2 regions of the Cumulibacter soli genome follow, and region 1 is predicted to be linked to the other one. Evidence: riboswitches for the same ligand, from Rfam matches in the RefSeq annotation. Region 1 holds a riboswitch; the other holds the start of a gene.

Region 1 (8,561 bases):
GGCTAGAGTTGCTGTTATGACGGAGATCGAGACAGGAGGCGCCTTGGCGCTCTTCGGCGGCATCGATTGCTTCGGCGACCTCGACGGCAGCGAGCAGGTCGGCGTAGCTGCCGCGCACCACGGCCGTATTACCGAGGAGCTCTCCGACACCAGCCACAGCGGGGATTTCAGCGATGAGTGCAGCAGCGACTCGGCGACCACGCTGGCCCGGCGGATCCTGGCGGTCGGCGGCGGGAACACGGCGCAACGCCACGTCGCTGACGTGATTGCTCGCGCGCTAGACCTCGCCGACGCGATCGCCTGCGATAACAACGGGGACGACGACTCGGTGAGCGAGTACCACGTCGCAATGGCTGGCATCGACGCCCTCGACACACTGGAGTCGGCGCTTGCTGCAGCGAAATCACAACTAATCGCGCACAGCTACACGCACGCGCACGAGGAACTGCTTAGCGACACCCAGTCCCCTGGCCAAGTCGTCCGGCACGCCGACGGCGCCCTGGACCGTCTTCCGTCTCGCGCCCAGATCGTCGCGACCGATCTTGCCGTTATTGCCCGTACTACGCCCGGTCGTGCACGGATGCTCACCAAGCACGCGGTGCAGCTGTGCGCACACCTACCCCACACGCTCGGGCGGCTCACGAGCGGTGAACTGACGGCGTACCAGGCGTTCCGAATTAGCCAGGAGGCGCACCAGTTGACGCCCGAGCAGGCGTCCGCCCTCGACGAGGCCGTGTGCGCGAAAAGGTTCACCGGTGCGCACTACGGTCTCGGTGCGCACCGCGCCGCCACGACCACGTTTACCCGCCGGCTCAGCACGGCCGTACGCTCGCTCGACGTACATCAGCGGCCGGACACTTCGCACCGCACGCGCGGATCCCGCGATCGATATATCCGATTCGGGCTCACCGCCGACGGTATGACCAGCGTGCACTGCGCGATCCCCGCCCTCGACGCGTTAGCGATCGACACGGTGCTCGACGACTACGCCCGTACGGCACCCGTCAATGACGATCGCACTCACGAACAACGCCGTGCCGACGTGTTCCGCACCCTGTTCGTCGGTCCCGCCGCACTTTCCCCGCCGGCCCAGATCGCAATGAACCTCGAACAGCTAGACGCGCCAGCGTTCGATGATGAGGGCGGCTACACCGTCATCGATGAGCGGCAGAACCTGCGCGCCCGGGGTATCTACGACACCATCAGACTCCTGGCCGCATGCCTGGACTGGACCTTCCCCAATACCGCCCACGCCGTGGTGAACCTCGACGTCACGACCGACACTCTCCTCGACATTCAGCGCTCGGCTCGTTATCGGCAGCGTCGACAGACCGGTCCGCCGACGGACACTAGTTCCAGTTTCGAACCCGATCCGCCCCCACACTCGTGTTCATCGCCAGGCTTAGCAGCACACCGGTGTCCAGGCTCCGATCCGGGACGCTTGCGTGGAGTGCAGGACATCGCATCGCCGTCCTGTAAGGCATCCGGGCGTGAACGCTGCGCACCGCGAAAAGACGGTCCAGTCGATTGTTGCCGCAGGATTCGACCCTCACTTGCTCGACAACCACGTGCAAGTACAGCAGGGACGCCTGAACTCTGCGATGTGTCGCAGGACGCCATCGCGGACAGTCACGGACCGCACGGGCCCGGGCAGCGGTACCGACCCGCGACCGTCCGCGGTCTCGGCTCGATCTCCGACGACCTCGCCCACGCCCTGTTACAGAACGCCGACCTACGCCGCATCCTCACCGAACCGCGCACCGGGCAGCCGCTCGAAGTCAGCAAGCGCCGTCCCAGTCAGGCCCTTCGCGACGCGATCATCAACCGAGATCGCCAATGCCGGTTCCCCGGCTGCACCCGCACCACCGATGCGCTCGACCTCGACCATGTAATCGCGTTCCGCGAGGGTGAGTCCGCTGCCGGACAAACCACTCCGCAGAATCTGCACGCTCTATGCCGTGCCCACCACCGCGCCAAACACCATCTGCATTGGAGCCCCGTCATGAACGACGATGGGACTATCACCTGGCGCAACAACCTCCTTAGCCTCTCGGTCACTACCTGAGCCGGCATCCACACTGAATCCGCGCCGCCAGCAGCAGTCCGCTTGTACGCAAGACACCGACGGGTGACCGATCTGCGCGCCTCGGCGCACGGAAGCCGCTCGATGGCGGAACTACTAGCAACAGTGTTGCGCCCTGACTCAATGCCCAGGGCTCAGATCCGCGCCAGGGAACATTCGGGGCTGTGGATAACCTCGAGCGAGGGGTGGCTGGGGTCGAGGATGTCAGCTATGGGAATTCGCTATTACGGCTGGCCGCTACGGACCGACCTCGACTTCGCGGCAGCACTCAATGACCCGTGTTCGGCATCTCGCGTCATCGATCAACGCGAGGCCGCCCACGCTCCCCACAACTGCGTGGGTTTGGACAAAGCGCACCTGATGCTCTATCAGTACTTCACGACAGCGACCAGCATCGAGCCCCCACTGGCCGACCCGACAATGCGTTTCAGGGAGTCGCGCCCTAACGAGCCCGATGCGAAGCTTCGCGATGTGCTCGATCCAGAAGCTTTCTCCGAGTGCGAATGCGTCGCTGCAGGCATGGTGACGGTGATGCCCCGACCGGGCGCGATACTGCTCACCGGCGACGCTGTGGGTCGATGGAGCCCCAGCGGTGTCGCTCCGTACTTCGGTGTGGTCCGCCGCGAGTACGTCAACCTCGCCGCCGCGGACTTCCTGACCGTTGACCTCAACGAGTTGGAGCACACGTGCGACGTGCTTTTTGGTGACGGCCACGGCTCCTACTGCCGCTCACAGTTTGCCGAGTTTCGTGACGCTATCGTGCGGTTCGCTGCGGAAGACGCCGGTTTCCTTTACTCGATAACCTAAAGACTGGCAGGTAACGCGTTGGCGGTCGGCTATGCGCGCCAACTGCCAGCGGCAGTCAGCTTGATGGTGGCCGGTGGGCGATTGCACTGCGAGCGACTCAGTGCCAGCGTGGCTGCTCGTGGAAGTGATGGACCGGACCTGAACCAGAACCGACATGCAGATCCTCGCCGTGTCGTAATGCCTCGGTCAGCCACGCCTTCGCCTCACGGACCGCTGGCAACCATTCCGGGTGGCGCCCTCGCAATGCGGCGATCGCTGAGCTCAGTGTGCAGCCTGTCCCATGCGTTGCGGTTGACTCGATGCGAACAGCGTCCAGTCGCGCGAGCCCCGAAGAATCCATTCGCGACGAATCTGCCCAGATGTCCGTGCACTCCGGAGCATCCAGGTGTCCACCTTTCAGCAATACTCGCGATGCGCCGCTCTCAAGGAGCATTAGCGCCTGATTCTCCATCTCTGCAACGGAAGTGGCCATCGGTCGATCGAGAAGCACGCCGGCCTCGGGAATGTTCGGCGTAATGACAGCGGCCCGCGGCACCAACGCCCGAACGGCGTCGATCGCATCGTCGGCAAGTAGTTTGGACCCGGTCGTCGACACCATCACCGGATCAAGCACCACCGGCACCCGCGCGAGCGGTCCGTCATAGAGCAGATCCCCTACGACAGAGGCGATCGAGGCCGATGCCAACATGCCGATCTTCACGACGTCCACGCGCACATCAGCAACGAGCGTCTCGAGTTGCGCACGCACCACTCCGACCGGGATCTCATGCACCAGACGCACCCCTTGGGTCGACTGCGCCGTCAACGCCGTGATCACACAGGTGCCGTACGCGCCGAGCGCGCTGAAGGTCTTGAGGTCGGCCTGAATACCCGCCCCGCCAGACGGGTCGGATCCGGCGATCGACAAGGCGATCGGCGGCTTGGGCAGTGGGGCGTTGAGTGCGTGATCAGCGGGGGCCATGTCCGCACTCTAACCACAGTGGTTACCATCGAGGCACCCCACGGGAGCCCGGGCACGGGCTGAGATCGGACTGACGCCGTCCGGACCGTTCGAACCTGTCCGGGTCATACCGGCGAAGGAAGAGGAGGCGCCGAAGTGCGTACCCCACATCAGTCCGAAGTCCATCCCCAGCACCGCGCGGTCACCGTCGGCGACTTGCAAGTGCCGATGACTGCCATCAGCCTCGCCGACAGTCCCGACGGCACGCCCAACGACGACGTGCTGATCTACCGCACCAGCGGGCCCGGCTCCGATCCACGGGTCGGCCTGTCGGACGTGCGCGGGGCGTGGATCGCGGCCCGAGGCGACGTCGAGCCGTATGCCGGCCGAGGGCGAAACCTTGCGGACGACGGGCGGGCAGCTGTGCGCCGCGGCGAAGCCTCCCAGGCCTGGCGCGGTACGCGCCGTACCCCGATGCGTTCGACACCAGGGCGCACGGTGACTCAGATGCACTACGCCCGCCGCGGGGAGATCACCCCCGAGATGCGATTTGTGGCGTTCCGCGAGGGATGCAATCCAGAGCTGGTGCGCAGCGAAATCGCGGCGGGTCGCGCAATCATCCCCGCAAATATCAACCATCCCGAGTCCGAACCCATGATCATTGGTCGTGCATTCCTGACCAAGATCAACGCGAACATCGGCAATTCGGCCGTCACCTCTTCGATCGATGAGGAAGTCGAGAAACTCACCTGGGCGACTCGTTGGGGCGCTGACACCGTCATGGATCTCTCCACCGGCAATGACATCCACACCACCCGCGAATGGATTGTCCGCAATAGCCCGGTTCCGATTGGCACCGTGCCGATCTACCAAGCCCTGGAAAAGGTGGATGGGGACCAGAGCGCGCTGACCTGGGAGATTTTCCGCGATACGGTCCTGGAGCAATGTGAACAAGGCGTGGACTACATGACCATCCACGCGGGCGTTCGGCTGGCCTACGTGCCACTCACCGCCGACCGCGTCACCGGGATCGTCTCTCGTGGCGGCTCTATCATGGCCGGATGGTGCCTAGCTCATCACGAGGAATCATTTCTATATACGCATTTCGACGAACTGTGCGAGATCTTCGCGCGGTATGACGTTGCGTTCTCCCTCGGCGACGGTCTGCGTCCGGGGTCGATTGCCGATGCCAACGACCCCGCTCAATTGGCCGAACTACGCACGCTCGGCGAACTCACCGCCCGAGCATGGGAGTATGACGTTCAGGTGATGGTCGAAGGTCCGGGACACGTCCCGCTGCACTTGGTCAAGGAGAACGTGGACCTGGAACAAGAGTGGTGCCACGGTGCACCGTTTTACACCCTCGGCCCGCTGGTCACCGACATCGCACCGGGCTATGACCACATCACCTCCGCGATCGGCGCCGCGACCATTGCGCAGCACGGCACGGCAATGCTGTGTTACGTCACGCCGAAGGAGCACCTTGGGCTGCCGAACAGGGACGACGTGAAGACTGGCGTCATCACCTACAAGATCGCCGCGCACGCGGCAGACCTCGCGAAAGGGCACCCACGCGCCAGGGAGCGCGACGACGCGCTCAGCAAGGCGCGGTTCGAGTTCCGCTGGCATGATCAGTTCGCGCTCTCCCTCGACCCAGAGACCGCGGCCAACTTCCACGACGAAACATTGCCCGCGGAGCCAGCAAAAACGGCACATTTCTGCTCGATGTGTGGGCCAAAGTTCTGTTCGATGCGCATCAGCCAAGACATCCGCGACGCATACGGCTCAGCCCAGGAGCAGCGCGCCGCAATCGAAGCCGGGTTGGCGGCGAAATCGCGCGAGTTTGTTGAACTGGGCGCAAGCGTCTACGTCGACGAGGCTCGGTAACCCGATGAGCCTTGTCCCCGGTCTCCCCGCGCCCGGACGCGCCGCCGTTCGCGCTGGAGTCGTCGGCAACTTCGTCGATCAAATCAACATCTTCCTCCCCGTGGTGGCCCTCGCACCTGCGTTGGCGACACTGGCTGGTCCGCACGCTGGCGTCACGGCCGGCGCGGTGGTTATCGTCGCCACGCTGTTGGGCAGACCGATCGGCGCGATGATCTTCGGCCGTATTGCCGACCGGATCGGTCGCACCAGAACGACCAAGATCGCGATCGCCGGTACAGCCGCGTGTAGCCTCGCAATCGCCGCTGTGCCGGGACATCAGCACATCGGGGTGTGGGCGATCACCGCGGTCATCGCGTTACGTTTCGTCGGCGGCGCGTTCCTCGCCGGCGAATACACCTCAGCGATCCCGCTGGCGATGGAGTGGTCGGTGCCGCGACGTCGCGGCCTGGTTTCCGGCTTGATCATGTCGATGGCAGCATGGGCGCAATCAGCGATCGCGTTCGCCACGATAGGTCTGATCGCGCTGCTAGGAATCGGGGCGTACGCCGACTACGGGTGGCGCTTCGCGTTCGCGGCCGGCGGTATAGCCAGTCTGCTGCTACTGGCCTACTACTCAAAGCAAGTCGCAGATGCTCCGCAGGTCACCGCCGAACGGGCGATCGCCGACCGCGCGCGCACCGGCGCTCGCGCTGGACTACGCGCAGTGTTGATCGGTCAGTACGCGGGCGCGTTCTGGCAGGTATTCGCCTTGATGAGCGGCTTATGGTTGATGACCAACATGGTGGTCATCGCGGTGACTGGGCGGCTGGAGACCGACCTGAGTCTCGACTCCGACAATGTGGCGCTGATGATGGGGGTCGCATCCATCGCCCAAGCAGTCGTCATGGCCACGACCGGGCACCTGTCGAGCCGGCTGGGTCGCCGCCGGTTCTTCATCGGTTGGGGCCTTCTCGCCGCCGTCGCTGGTCCGCTGGTCTGGACGTTGACGCTCGCGACAGAGGCAATACCCGCGATATATGGAATCGCGCTGCTACAGATCGTTACTGTGTGCGGGTACGGACCGGTCGGCGCGTACCTATCCGAACGGTTTGAAGCCCATGTACGCTCCACCGGCTACGGGACGGCGTACTCGTTGTCGATCGTGCTCCCCGCGCTGTGGCCATGGTGGTTGCCAATTCTGGAAGACATCCTGGGACGAAACGGGTCCGTCATCACGGTGCTAGCGGTCGCCGGTCTGCTGGTCGCGGGATGCGGCGCACTTGGACCTCGATTGTCTCCAGATGACCTCGACCGGGATGTCGAAGCCGTGGCGCGGATGCCCCAGCGAGAGCACAAACCCGTTAGCGTGCAGTCATGACCAACGATCGAGTCGCCCGAGACGACATCGCCGCAATCATCAACGCGGTTCGGGAACGACGTCCCTTGGTACATGCCTTCAGCGCAGCTGTGACCGCGCCCATCGTTGCCGACGGCCTACTAGCCGCCGGCGCGCGACCGATGATGACAGACACCGCGACGGAAGCGCCCACCGTGACCGACGCTGCCGATGCACTGCTGATCAATGTCGGCTGCCTCAGTAGTGACGCCGCAGCCGGGATCCGCCCCACCCTCCGCGCGGCACAACGCGCAGCTATCCCGTGGATCCTCGACCCCGCAGCGATCGGTCGCGCTCCGGTGCGCACACCATTGGCCCGCGAGCTCCTCACCCTCGGACCGGCTGCCGTACGCGGCAACGGCTCCGAGGTGCTCGCCCTGGCCGACGGCGGGCCCGGCGGTAGTGGCGCGGACAGCACCGTCAGCGCACAGTCCGCTGACGGTGCGGCTCGCCAACTCGCCGACCGGTATCACTGCGTTCTTGCTGTCTCCGGGGCCGTTGATGTCATCACCGACGGAGCTCAGACCGTGCACATCGCTAGCGGCCTGCCGATGCTGACCCGGGTGATCGGCACAGGTTGCCTGTTGGGCGCACTGACCGCCGCGTGCGTAGCCGTCGCACCCCACACGTCGGCGTTCGGTGCGGTCCTCGCCGCCACGGCCCTGTTGACCGTGGCGTCCGAGCGCTGCGGCGGACGTGGGCCGGGCAGCTTTCGCATCGCGCTCCTGGATGCGCTGTATGAATCCAATCCCAGTGATATCAGCAAAGAAGTGTCGCTGCGATGGGCATGATCGACTGGCGCCTGTACCTTGTCACGTCCGGGTCCGGTCCGGAAGTGGTCGCCACCGCACAGGCCGCGGCAGGCGCTGGAGCCGGGCTCATCCAAGTGCGCTGCAAGTCGGCCCCAGCCACCGAACTACTCGCCCTGGTGCTCGCGGTGGCTGAGGTCGTCAACGCGACGTCACCGTCGACCCGCGTACTGGTGAACGACCGGGTCGATGTGGCCCATGCGGCCCGGCTACGAGGTGCACCAGTGCATGGCGTGCACTTGGGTCAGGACGACTTACCGGTCGCCGATGCCCGCGCGATCCTCGGCAGCGACGCACTCATCGGGCTTACGGCCGGAACGGTCGAGATGATCAAGGAGGCCCAGTCACGCACCGGCGCCGCACGTCCGGATTACTTAGGTAGCGGTCCTTTTCGCCCCACACCGACCAAGAACGTCGGTCGTACGCCGATCGGACTGTACGGATACCCTGCGCGTGTGGCGGCCACCGATCTCCCGGTGATCGCGATCGGCGATGTACGCCAAGACGATATCGGTTACCTCGCGCGCACCGGCCTCGCCGGCGTGGCTGTGGTCCGCGAGATCATGCACGCTGCCGATCCCGGCGCGGCGGCAACCGAATGCCTCCGCGCCTGGGATCGAGGAGCGCGCTCAGATTGCTAGATCGGGTTTAACCTGCATG
Region 2 (8,561 bases), on a different contig from region 1:
GGCCGTCGGTGTTGCGTTGGCCAAGCAGATGGTGCGCCGTAACGGCGTCCTGCCGCACCCCGCAGATGCGCACCGCGTCGACTCGCTGGCTATGTTTTACACCAGCATCGGCGACGGTAAGGAAGGCGTCGCGGCGTTCCTGGAGAAGCGCGATCCGAACTTCACCTCCCGCGCGTCGCAGATGCCGGAGTTCTACACCGAATGGATCGACGAGGCGCGCTAACACCCAGTAGTGAGGCCGCACCGCCGGCGATCCTGTGATCGCCGGCGGTGCTGCTGTTTACTGTTGAGCGCGGCAAGAGCCGCTGATCGATCAGAGCGTGTCGTACTGGTAGAGGTCGTACTGCTTCATCAGTTCGATCAGCTTGTCGGCGTACGTCGGATCTGTGGCGTATCCGGCCTTCGCGACCTCGATGGCGAACTGGTCGGGATTGTCGACGTACTGAAATGCCGCCGCGTAACGCGGGTTCACGGTCAGGAAGTGGCCGTGATCGCGGAACGAGTCCTCAGCGCTGTCATAGGTCCGGAACTGCCCCACCACCTCACTGCACAGTCCTGCCTCGTCGCACTCCTGCGTCGGCCGACCGACACAGCCACTGGCGTACGGCGAATCGCCATCGCACTTGATCCCGAAGTAATTGCGTCCGGTCTGGGTCAACTCCGAGCGGCCCCAATCCGACTCGACGATTGCTTGGGCGAGCGACACCGACGCCGGGACTCCGTGTTCCTGCATACCTTCCTGCGCGGGAACCGCCGCGTACTCCAGGAACTGCTCGGGAACCGTCGGCGGTGCTTTGGTGTGCGTGTCCGGCTTGTCGTCGCCGCCAGAGAAGAACCAGAACATAGCCAGGACCAGTACGGCACCGACAATCGCTAGGGTGCGCTGGCGGCGGCGCATCATCTCTTCGTGCGCACTGAGCCGCCTCGATGCCCGCGTAGTAGGTCGCGACCCCGGTCCGCGCGTCGTCGTACGTCGAGTCGAGGTGCGGTTGGACGCGGGACGACTGGAAGTCCTGGGCCGTGGTGGCGCGACAGTCGATTCGGCGGCGGCCACGCCGAACTGAGCCGCGTTGGTCGACCGCGAGGCGTTGGTGGAACGCGACGGGCGACTCGAGCGTGACGAACCCGTCGATCGAGCGCTCGTCGAGCGTGAACTAGTCGAACGCGAATTAGTCGAACGCGGACTCGTCGATCGTGAACCGGCCGAACGCGTCGATCGTGCGGAACCGGTGGATCGCCCTGCGGACGTGGACCCGGCCTTGGAACCGGACGCGGACCCGGCAGTGGACCTGGAGGCGTCGGTCGATCGCGTGCGGCGTGCTTCAGGCTCGCTCATCACCGATCAGACCTTCGCGGCATACGCATCGATTTCTGCCAGCAGGCGCGTCTTCGTGGCCTCGGGCGCGAACGAGCGCCGCACCGCCGATCGCGCCAACTCGGTCACCCCGGCGCGATCCAGGCCGAGCAAGTCAGCGGCAATCTCGTACTCGCGGTTCAGCGTCGTACCGAACATCGGCGGGTCGTCGCTATTTATCGTCACCGGCACGCCCGCGGCCACGAGTGTCGGTAACGGATGCGCGGCTAGCGAGTCGACGCAGCGGGTGGCCACATTCGAGGTGGGGCATACCTCGAGGGTGATCTCCCGCTCGGCGAGCAACTGCATCAAGGCCGGATCTGTGGCGGCTGCGATACCGTGACCGATCCGTTCGGCGCCCAGATGCTCGATCGCGTCCAGCATCGTCTGCGGCCCGGTTGACTCACCAGCGTGGGGGACGGAGCGAAGCCCGGCCGAACGTGCGGCGTCGAAGTGCGGTTTGAACTGCGGCCGCGGTACGCCGATCTCGGGACCGCCGAGACCGAAGCCGACGAGCGAGGACGGACCGTGATCGAGTGCGACCGCCAGGGTCGTGTCGGCTCCGGGAATCCCGTTCTCACCAGCGATGTCGAAGATCCACTGCAGTTCCAGCCCGAAATCTCGGTGTGCGGCAACCCGAGCGTCCTCGATTGCCTCGACGTACGCCTCGGGCGCGATCCCGCGGATCACCGATGTCTCTGGAGTACAGGTCAACTCCGCATACCGCACCTGCTGCGCCGCCAACGACTGAGCGACGCCGTAGGTCAGCGAGCGAATGTCCTCTGGAGTGCGTATGAGATCGACCACTGAGAGGTACAACTCGATGAAATGGGCGAAGTCGGTGAAGGTGAAGTATTTCGCCAGGGCCTGAGGGTCGGTTGGCACGACTGCGTCCGGATGCCGCGCGGCCAGTTCAGCGACAACCTCCGGGGACGCCGAGCCGACGTGATGTACGTGTAGCTCGGCCTTCGGCAAGTTCGCGATGAACTCCGATAGCGGGTGTTCCTGGGGAACCGTCATGCCCTCTAGTCTGTCGCATGAAGACCGCGAGGTGGCGGAGCCGACGGACTGAGAGTCGGAGAGCTGCCGTGCGACTACTCACGATGACTATGAACTGAGGCTGAAACACGATGTCCATGCCCCCGCAAGGTCCCGGCGGCCGTCCGAACCACGACCCATACGGCACGGGCGGCACCCCGCAGGGGTGGAATCAGCCTCAGGGTGGATGGGACGGCGCGCAGGCGGGTGGACATCCGCAGGATTCCCACCAGCAGGATCCGTACCAGGCTCCGCAGACCGATCCGTACCAGCAGCAATACGACACGTACGCCGCGCAGAACCAGGACTATCAGCAGTCGGGCTACCAGACCGAACAAATGCCGGCGGCGTACGACGCGTCACTCTCGGCCGCGACGATGACCGGCGGATCCTCGCCGGCGGGTCCCGGATGGGAAGAACCTCCGCGCAATAACAACACGTTGCCGTGGATCGTCGGCATCGCGATCATCGTGGTCGGCGCGGTCGTGGCCGTGCTTCTGCTGGTCAATAGCGGCGACGATGATAAGAGCGCCGGCGGTGGTGGCTCCGAACAGTCTCAACCGGCACAGTCCGAGGGGGACCAGGCAGAGGAAGATGCGCAGGACGGATCCGGCGATGGTGCAGACTCCGGTGCCGACGCGGGCACGGATGGCGGCTCCAACGACGGTGGCGCCGGTGATGGCGGCGATACCGGCGGGAGCGGTGGCTCCGATGACTCAGGCATGGACTCGCTACCCGAGGAAGTCCCAGTACCTGCCAGCGTGACTATCAGCAGCGCGACATACTGCTCCGGTTCGACCTGTTCCGGCCTGTTCGAAGCGGACGATCCGGCCGCGGCGTACGACGAGTGGGTGGCCGCGCTCGAAGACGCCGGTTACACGATCTCGTCCAAGGACATCATCGGCTCCGGCGACTCGGCGATCTGGACGATCGAAGCCGAAGGTGCGTACTCGCTGAGCCTCGGTTGGGCCGGAACCGGTTATCTGTTGGTTGAGTAGCAGCCGGTAACCCTCGAGCGCCCGGCGACGACACGGTCGCCGGGCGCTCGGGCTATATTGGTGGGCGCATACGACAGGGGAGCGCCGCAGGGCGCTGAGAGTGCGGACGGACCGCAGACCCTCGAACCTGACCCGGTTAGGACCGGTGGAGGAAGTCGGGACTCAGTCGGAATCGATGCCCCCGTGGCTTCAGTCCGGCTCCCTCGCTGTTGACGGAGGGAACATATGTCGAAGCAACGCGCAGCAGTCGCCGGCTTGGTGGTTATTGCTGGCGCCGCCAGCCTTACCGCATGCGGTGTGGATTCAGGGGCCGGCGATGATGACTCGAAAACCATCACCGTGATGAGCCACGATTCGTGGGGCGCACCGGATGAGCTGATCGAGCAGTTCGAGGAAGAATCCGGATACACCGTGAAGGTGCAGACCGCCGGCGACGCTGGGGAGGTAGCTAACAAACTCATCCTCACCGCGGATTCGCCTACCGCCGACGTGATCTACGGCATCGACAACACATATGGGATGAGGGTCGTCAACGCGAACGTGATTGAGCCCTACGTGGCGAGCACCGCCACCGACGAGGCTAAGGAACTCGCGCTACCCGGCGCCGAGGACCAGCTCACCGCGATCGACTACGGTGACGTCTGCTTGAACGTCGACGATGCCTGGTTTGCCGAACATGACATAGATCCACCGACGTCACTGGACGATTTGATCGATCCGAAGTACAAGGACTTGTTCGTCACTCCCGCCGCGTCGACATCCTCGCCAGGGTTGGCATTCTTGCTGGCCACCATCGCGCAGTACGGCGAGGACGGTTGGCAAGACTACTGGACGAAACTGATGGATAACGGCGCGAAACTCACGAGCGGATGGAGCGACGCCTACTCGGTCGACTTCTCCGGCGGCGAAGGTAAGGGTGCGCGCCCGATCGTGCTGTCGTACGCGTCTTCGCCACCCTTCACCATCCCCGAGGGGGAGAGTGAGCCGACGACCTCGGCTGTGTTGAACACCTGCTTCCGGCAGATCGAGTACGCCGGTGTGATTGCCGGCACTGACAACGCCGAGGGCGCTGAAGCATTCATTGACTTCCTGGCCGATACGCCGTTCCAGGAGTCGATCCCCGACACCATGTTCATGTATCCCGCGAGCGGTGCGGCGCTGCCTGAGTTGTGGGCGGAGCACGCGCCACTGGCCACCGATCCGCTGAGTGTCGATCCGAAGGAGATCGAGGCGAATCGGGATACCTGGCTCAAGGAGTGGGCCGACGTCACCGCAGGTTAGCGCGAAGCAGTCCCGCGGTACACCGAGCCGCGCGAAGGTCGGCGTCCCGACGTGGGTGCTGGTGGCGATCGCGGCGATCCCGATCGCCTTCCTCGCAGTCTTCTTCCTGCTGCCGATCGGCGGCATGCTGCAACGCGGGTTCTTCACTGACGGTGCGCTCGACCTGTCGGCTTTCGGTGACACGCTCAGCAGCCCGCGAATACTGCGGCTGATCTGGCTGACCGTCGCGCAGGCGGCGGTGGCCTCGGTGCTGTCGGTTCTGCTCGGCGTGCCTGTGGCGTACTGCCTGTATCGCCTACGGTTGCCGGGAAGCGGCCTGTTGCGCGCGATCGTCGCGATGCCGTTCGTGCTACCCACCGTTGTGGTCGGCGTCGCGTTCCGCAGCCTGCTCAACGAAGCCGGTCCGCTCGGATTCCTCGGCCTGGACGGCACCTGGATCGCGATCATCCTCGGGCTGATCTTCTTCAATATCTCCCTTGTGGCGCGCACCGTCGGATCCAGCTGGCAGGGACTGGATTCACGCGCCGAGGAATCAGCGGCCGCTCTCGGCGCCTCACCGATGACCGTGTTCCGGACCATCACACTTCCGGCGCTACGTCCGGCGATCGTTTCGTCGGCATCGGTGGTGTTCCTGTTCTGCTCGACCGCGTTCGGCGTCGTACTCACCATGGGTGGGTTGCAGTACGGCACGATCGAAACCGAGATATACCTGCAGACCGCGCACTTCCTTGATCTGAAGACCGCCGCGGTACTGTCCGTGCTTCAACTGGTCGTTGTGCTCGGTCTACTCGCGTTCATTGGCCGCTGGCGTCGCGGCGTCGCGCCAAACCCGACCGTGCGTGTCGTACGGCGACGCCCGCGAAGGAGCGAATGGCCCGTGCTCACGGTGCTGGTCATTGTCCTGGCATTCCTTCTCACGCCGATTCTCGCGCTGGTGGTGCGCTCGTTGCAGCGCGGCGGGCAGTGGACGCTGCAGAACTACGTAGCGCTCGCCGACGAGGACTCGAATCCGGCACTGTTGGCTCCGGTGACGCAGGCGCTACGCGCCTCGTTGATCATTGCAGCGAACGCGACCGTGATCGCTGTCCTACTGGGCGTTCTGGTCGCCTTCGTGCTGTCGCGCGCCAGCGCAACCCGCGGGGGTCGTCGCGCGACCAAGGTCTTCGACGCGGTGTTCATGTTGCCGTTGGGTGTCTCGTCGGTGACCGTCGGCTACGGCTTCTACATCACGCTGAATAACCCCCCGCTGGACCTTCGCACCTCGTCGGTGCTGATCCCGATCGCGCAGGCCACCGTCGCTCTGCCGCTGGTCGTGCGGACGCTCACTCCGGCGTTGCAGCAGATCGACGACCGACTGCGGCAAGCCGCGATGATGCTGGGGGCGCCGTACTATCGGGCCTTGATGACGGTCGACGTCGCGGTCATTTGGCGGCCACTGCTGGCTGCTGCCGGCTTTGCGATGGCGGTGTCGATGGGGGAGTTCGGCGCCACGGCGTTCTTGGCGCGCAGCGATAATCCGACGCTGCCGGTGGTGATCTTTCGGCTCATATCGCGGCCGGACGCCGAGAGTTTCGGAATGGCGATGGCGGCCTCGGTCGTGCTGACGGTGGTGACTGTGGTGATCATGGGCTTGGTGGAGCGGCTGCGGGTATCGACGGTGGGGACGTTCTGATGGAGGTCGTGCCGATGGATGAAGAGACCGTGCCGGTAGACAGCAACTCGACAGAAAGCAACGCGACGGCACTGGAACTTGACGGCGTCCGTGTGCGGTTCGAGCGCACCGTGGCTGTCGAGGGGGTGCGCTTGCAGGTCGACGCGGAAGAAATCGTCGCAATCCTCGGTCCCTCGGGCTGCGGCAAGTCGAGCTTACTGCGCGCGATCGTCGGTCTTGAGCCTCTCGATGGCGGCACCGTGACGTACGACGGGGTCGATCAAAGCGCGATCCCAGTCCATCGCCGCGGATTCGGCTTGATGTTTCAGGATGGGCAGTTGTTCGAGAACCTCTCGGTACGTCAGAACGTCGGCTACGGTCCACGGCGGCATAAGGCGTCGCGCGCCGAGACAACCGCCATCGTCGATGAGCTGTTGGAGTTGGTGGGGCTGGCCGGATACGCCGCGCGGGCGCCGTCCACCCTGTCGGGTGGTCAGCGACAACGCGTCGCCCTCGCGCGAGCGCTCGCGGCAAAACCACGGCTGCTGCTCCTGGACGAACCACTGTCGTCGCTGGACGCCTCGCTTCGTCGGCGGCTGGCCGATGATTTGCGGCGAGTACTCAAACAGACGGCTACGACCGCATTGCTGGTGACGCACGATCATGACGAAGCATTCGCGATAGCCGACCGAGTGGTGTTGATGCGCGATGGGAAGTTCGTTCAGCAGGGCACGCCCCGTGAGGTGTGGTCGGCCCCGGTAGATGAAGCTGCGGCGTTGTTCCTCGGCTACGCCCGGGTCCTTCGATCCGGTGACTGCGTCCCGCTGCGACATGCGTTCGGACTTGGCGAGCAAACGCTGGCGCTACGGGCAAACGCTCTGCGTATCGCCGCGGACGGTGCCTTGGTGGCATCGGTGCGCTCCGTGGCCCCTGCGCTCGACGAGTTGCGGCTCATCGTGGCGATCGAGGGTGGCGAGGAACTCGAGGCAGTGGCGCCGATCGATGCTCAGGTGGCCACCGGGGACGTCGTACGGCTCAGCCTGTTTCGCAGTGGGACCGCAGCGATATCGGAGAACTGATCGAGATCATCGCCGCGTCCGGGGCTCATTCGGCCGACGGTTTATTCCTCATCGGCGATGACTTTGGAGGTTACGGTGTCGGCCCCCGGATCAGTCGTGGGCGCGGACTCGTCGGCGGTCAGGATGTCGATGAGGATCACCGTGACGTTGTCCGGGGCTCCCGCCTCCAGCGCGAGTTCGACGAGTCGGTCGGCTGCTGCATCGACATCAGCGATGTCCAAGGACGTGATGATGTCCCCGCGGGCGACGTAATCAGTCAGGCCATCTGTGCACAGCAGGTAGCGATCGCCGGCGATGCGCCGCAGCGTGGTGAACCTCGGCTGTACGTCCTGCCCGTTCAGGGACTTCAACACGACATTGCGATACGGATGGTGCTGCGCCTGGTCGGGAGTGATGTCGCCGTTGTCGACCATCAGTTGGACGAACGAGTCATCGCTGGTCAACTGCGTCAGCTTGTGCTTGTCAGCCTGGTAGAGGTACGCGCGGGAGTCGCCGATGTTCGCCACGGCGATGCGACGATCACCGAACATCACCGCGGTGACCGTTGTGCCCATGCCCTCCAGGGTGGGATTGTCAGCGACCTGGCGAGCGATTTCGGCCGTAGCGTTGTCGATTCCTTGGGTGAGCGCGGCGGTGATGTCGTCGCTCGGGTGCTCGCGGTCGAGCGCGGCGAGCATGTCCTTGGTAATCGTGGAGGCGACTTCTCCGGCGGCGTGACCGCCCATCCCGTCGGCCACCAGAATCAGGCGGTCGCCGACGTAGAAGCTATCTTCGTTGTTCTCCCGCACGAGACCGAGATGCGTGCGAGCTGCTGCGCGCAGCAGGTTTGGCATCGTGACTCCTCGACGCGTGCTCGGACCGGTGCCCAGCAAGTTTAGACCCAACGCCGTTGCCAAGTTGTGACCCGCGCAGGTGGCGGATTCGGATCAGAGTGTCGGCCCGTGTTCCTTCGAGGCGTACCTGCCTACCTGACGGGTCGTCCAGCCATCCGTAGCGCCACCGATGATGCCCGCGAGCCCAGGAATCGAGCGGCCGATGAAGCTTGCGGTCGACCTGCCTGCAGCCCGAGCGATGATTTCGCCGATCACCGCGGCACCGATCTGGTTCGCGGTCTTCTCGTCAATGGGCGGACCTGTGGCGATATCGCGCGGGCGGGACGG

What was found. A riboswitch is a leader RNA that binds a small molecule or an ion and turns the genes downstream of it on or off. The one in region 1 is predicted to bind thiamine pyrophosphate.
Region 2: another riboswitch for thiamine pyrophosphate. It lies ahead of E1H16_RS17195 (thiamine ABC transporter substrate-binding protein); the one in region 1 lies ahead of thiC (phosphomethylpyrimidine synthase ThiC).

Annotation. Positions count from the first base shown of each region.
Region 1 is NZ_SMSG01000003.1:120,500-129,060, reverse strand. It holds gene E1H16_RS07370 (HNH endonuclease signature motif containing protein) at 17-2,065, shown strand; gene E1H16_RS07365 (hypothetical protein) at 2,294-2,890, shown strand; gene thiD (bifunctional hydroxymethylpyrimidine kinase/phosphomethylpyrimidine kinase) at 2,988-3,851, opposite strand; TPP riboswitch at 3,882-3,989, shown strand; gene thiC (phosphomethylpyrimidine synthase ThiC) at 3,987-5,717, shown strand; gene E1H16_RS07350 (MFS transporter) at 5,722-7,074, shown strand; gene thiM (hydroxyethylthiazole kinase) at 7,071-7,883, shown strand; gene E1H16_RS07340 (thiamine phosphate synthase) at 7,874-8,542, shown strand; gene nusB (transcription antitermination factor NusB) at 8,531-8,561, opposite strand, start outside.
Region 2 is NZ_SMSG01000009.1:53,576-62,136, reverse strand. It holds gene E1H16_RS17215 (crotonase/enoyl-CoA hydratase family protein) at 1-223, shown strand, start outside; gene E1H16_RS18490 (glucosaminidase domain-containing protein) at 314-901, opposite strand; gene E1H16_RS17205 (adenosine deaminase) at 1,343-2,374, opposite strand; gene E1H16_RS17200 (hypothetical protein) at 2,485-3,390, shown strand; TPP riboswitch at 3,456-3,561, shown strand; gene E1H16_RS17195 (thiamine ABC transporter substrate-binding protein) at 3,616-4,671, shown strand; gene E1H16_RS17190 (ABC transporter permease) at 4,733-6,343, shown strand; gene E1H16_RS17185 (ABC transporter ATP-binding protein) at 6,358-7,401, shown strand; gene E1H16_RS17180 (PP2C family protein-serine/threonine phosphatase) at 7,443-8,234, opposite strand; gene E1H16_RS17175 (EcsC family protein) at 8,328-8,561, opposite strand, start outside.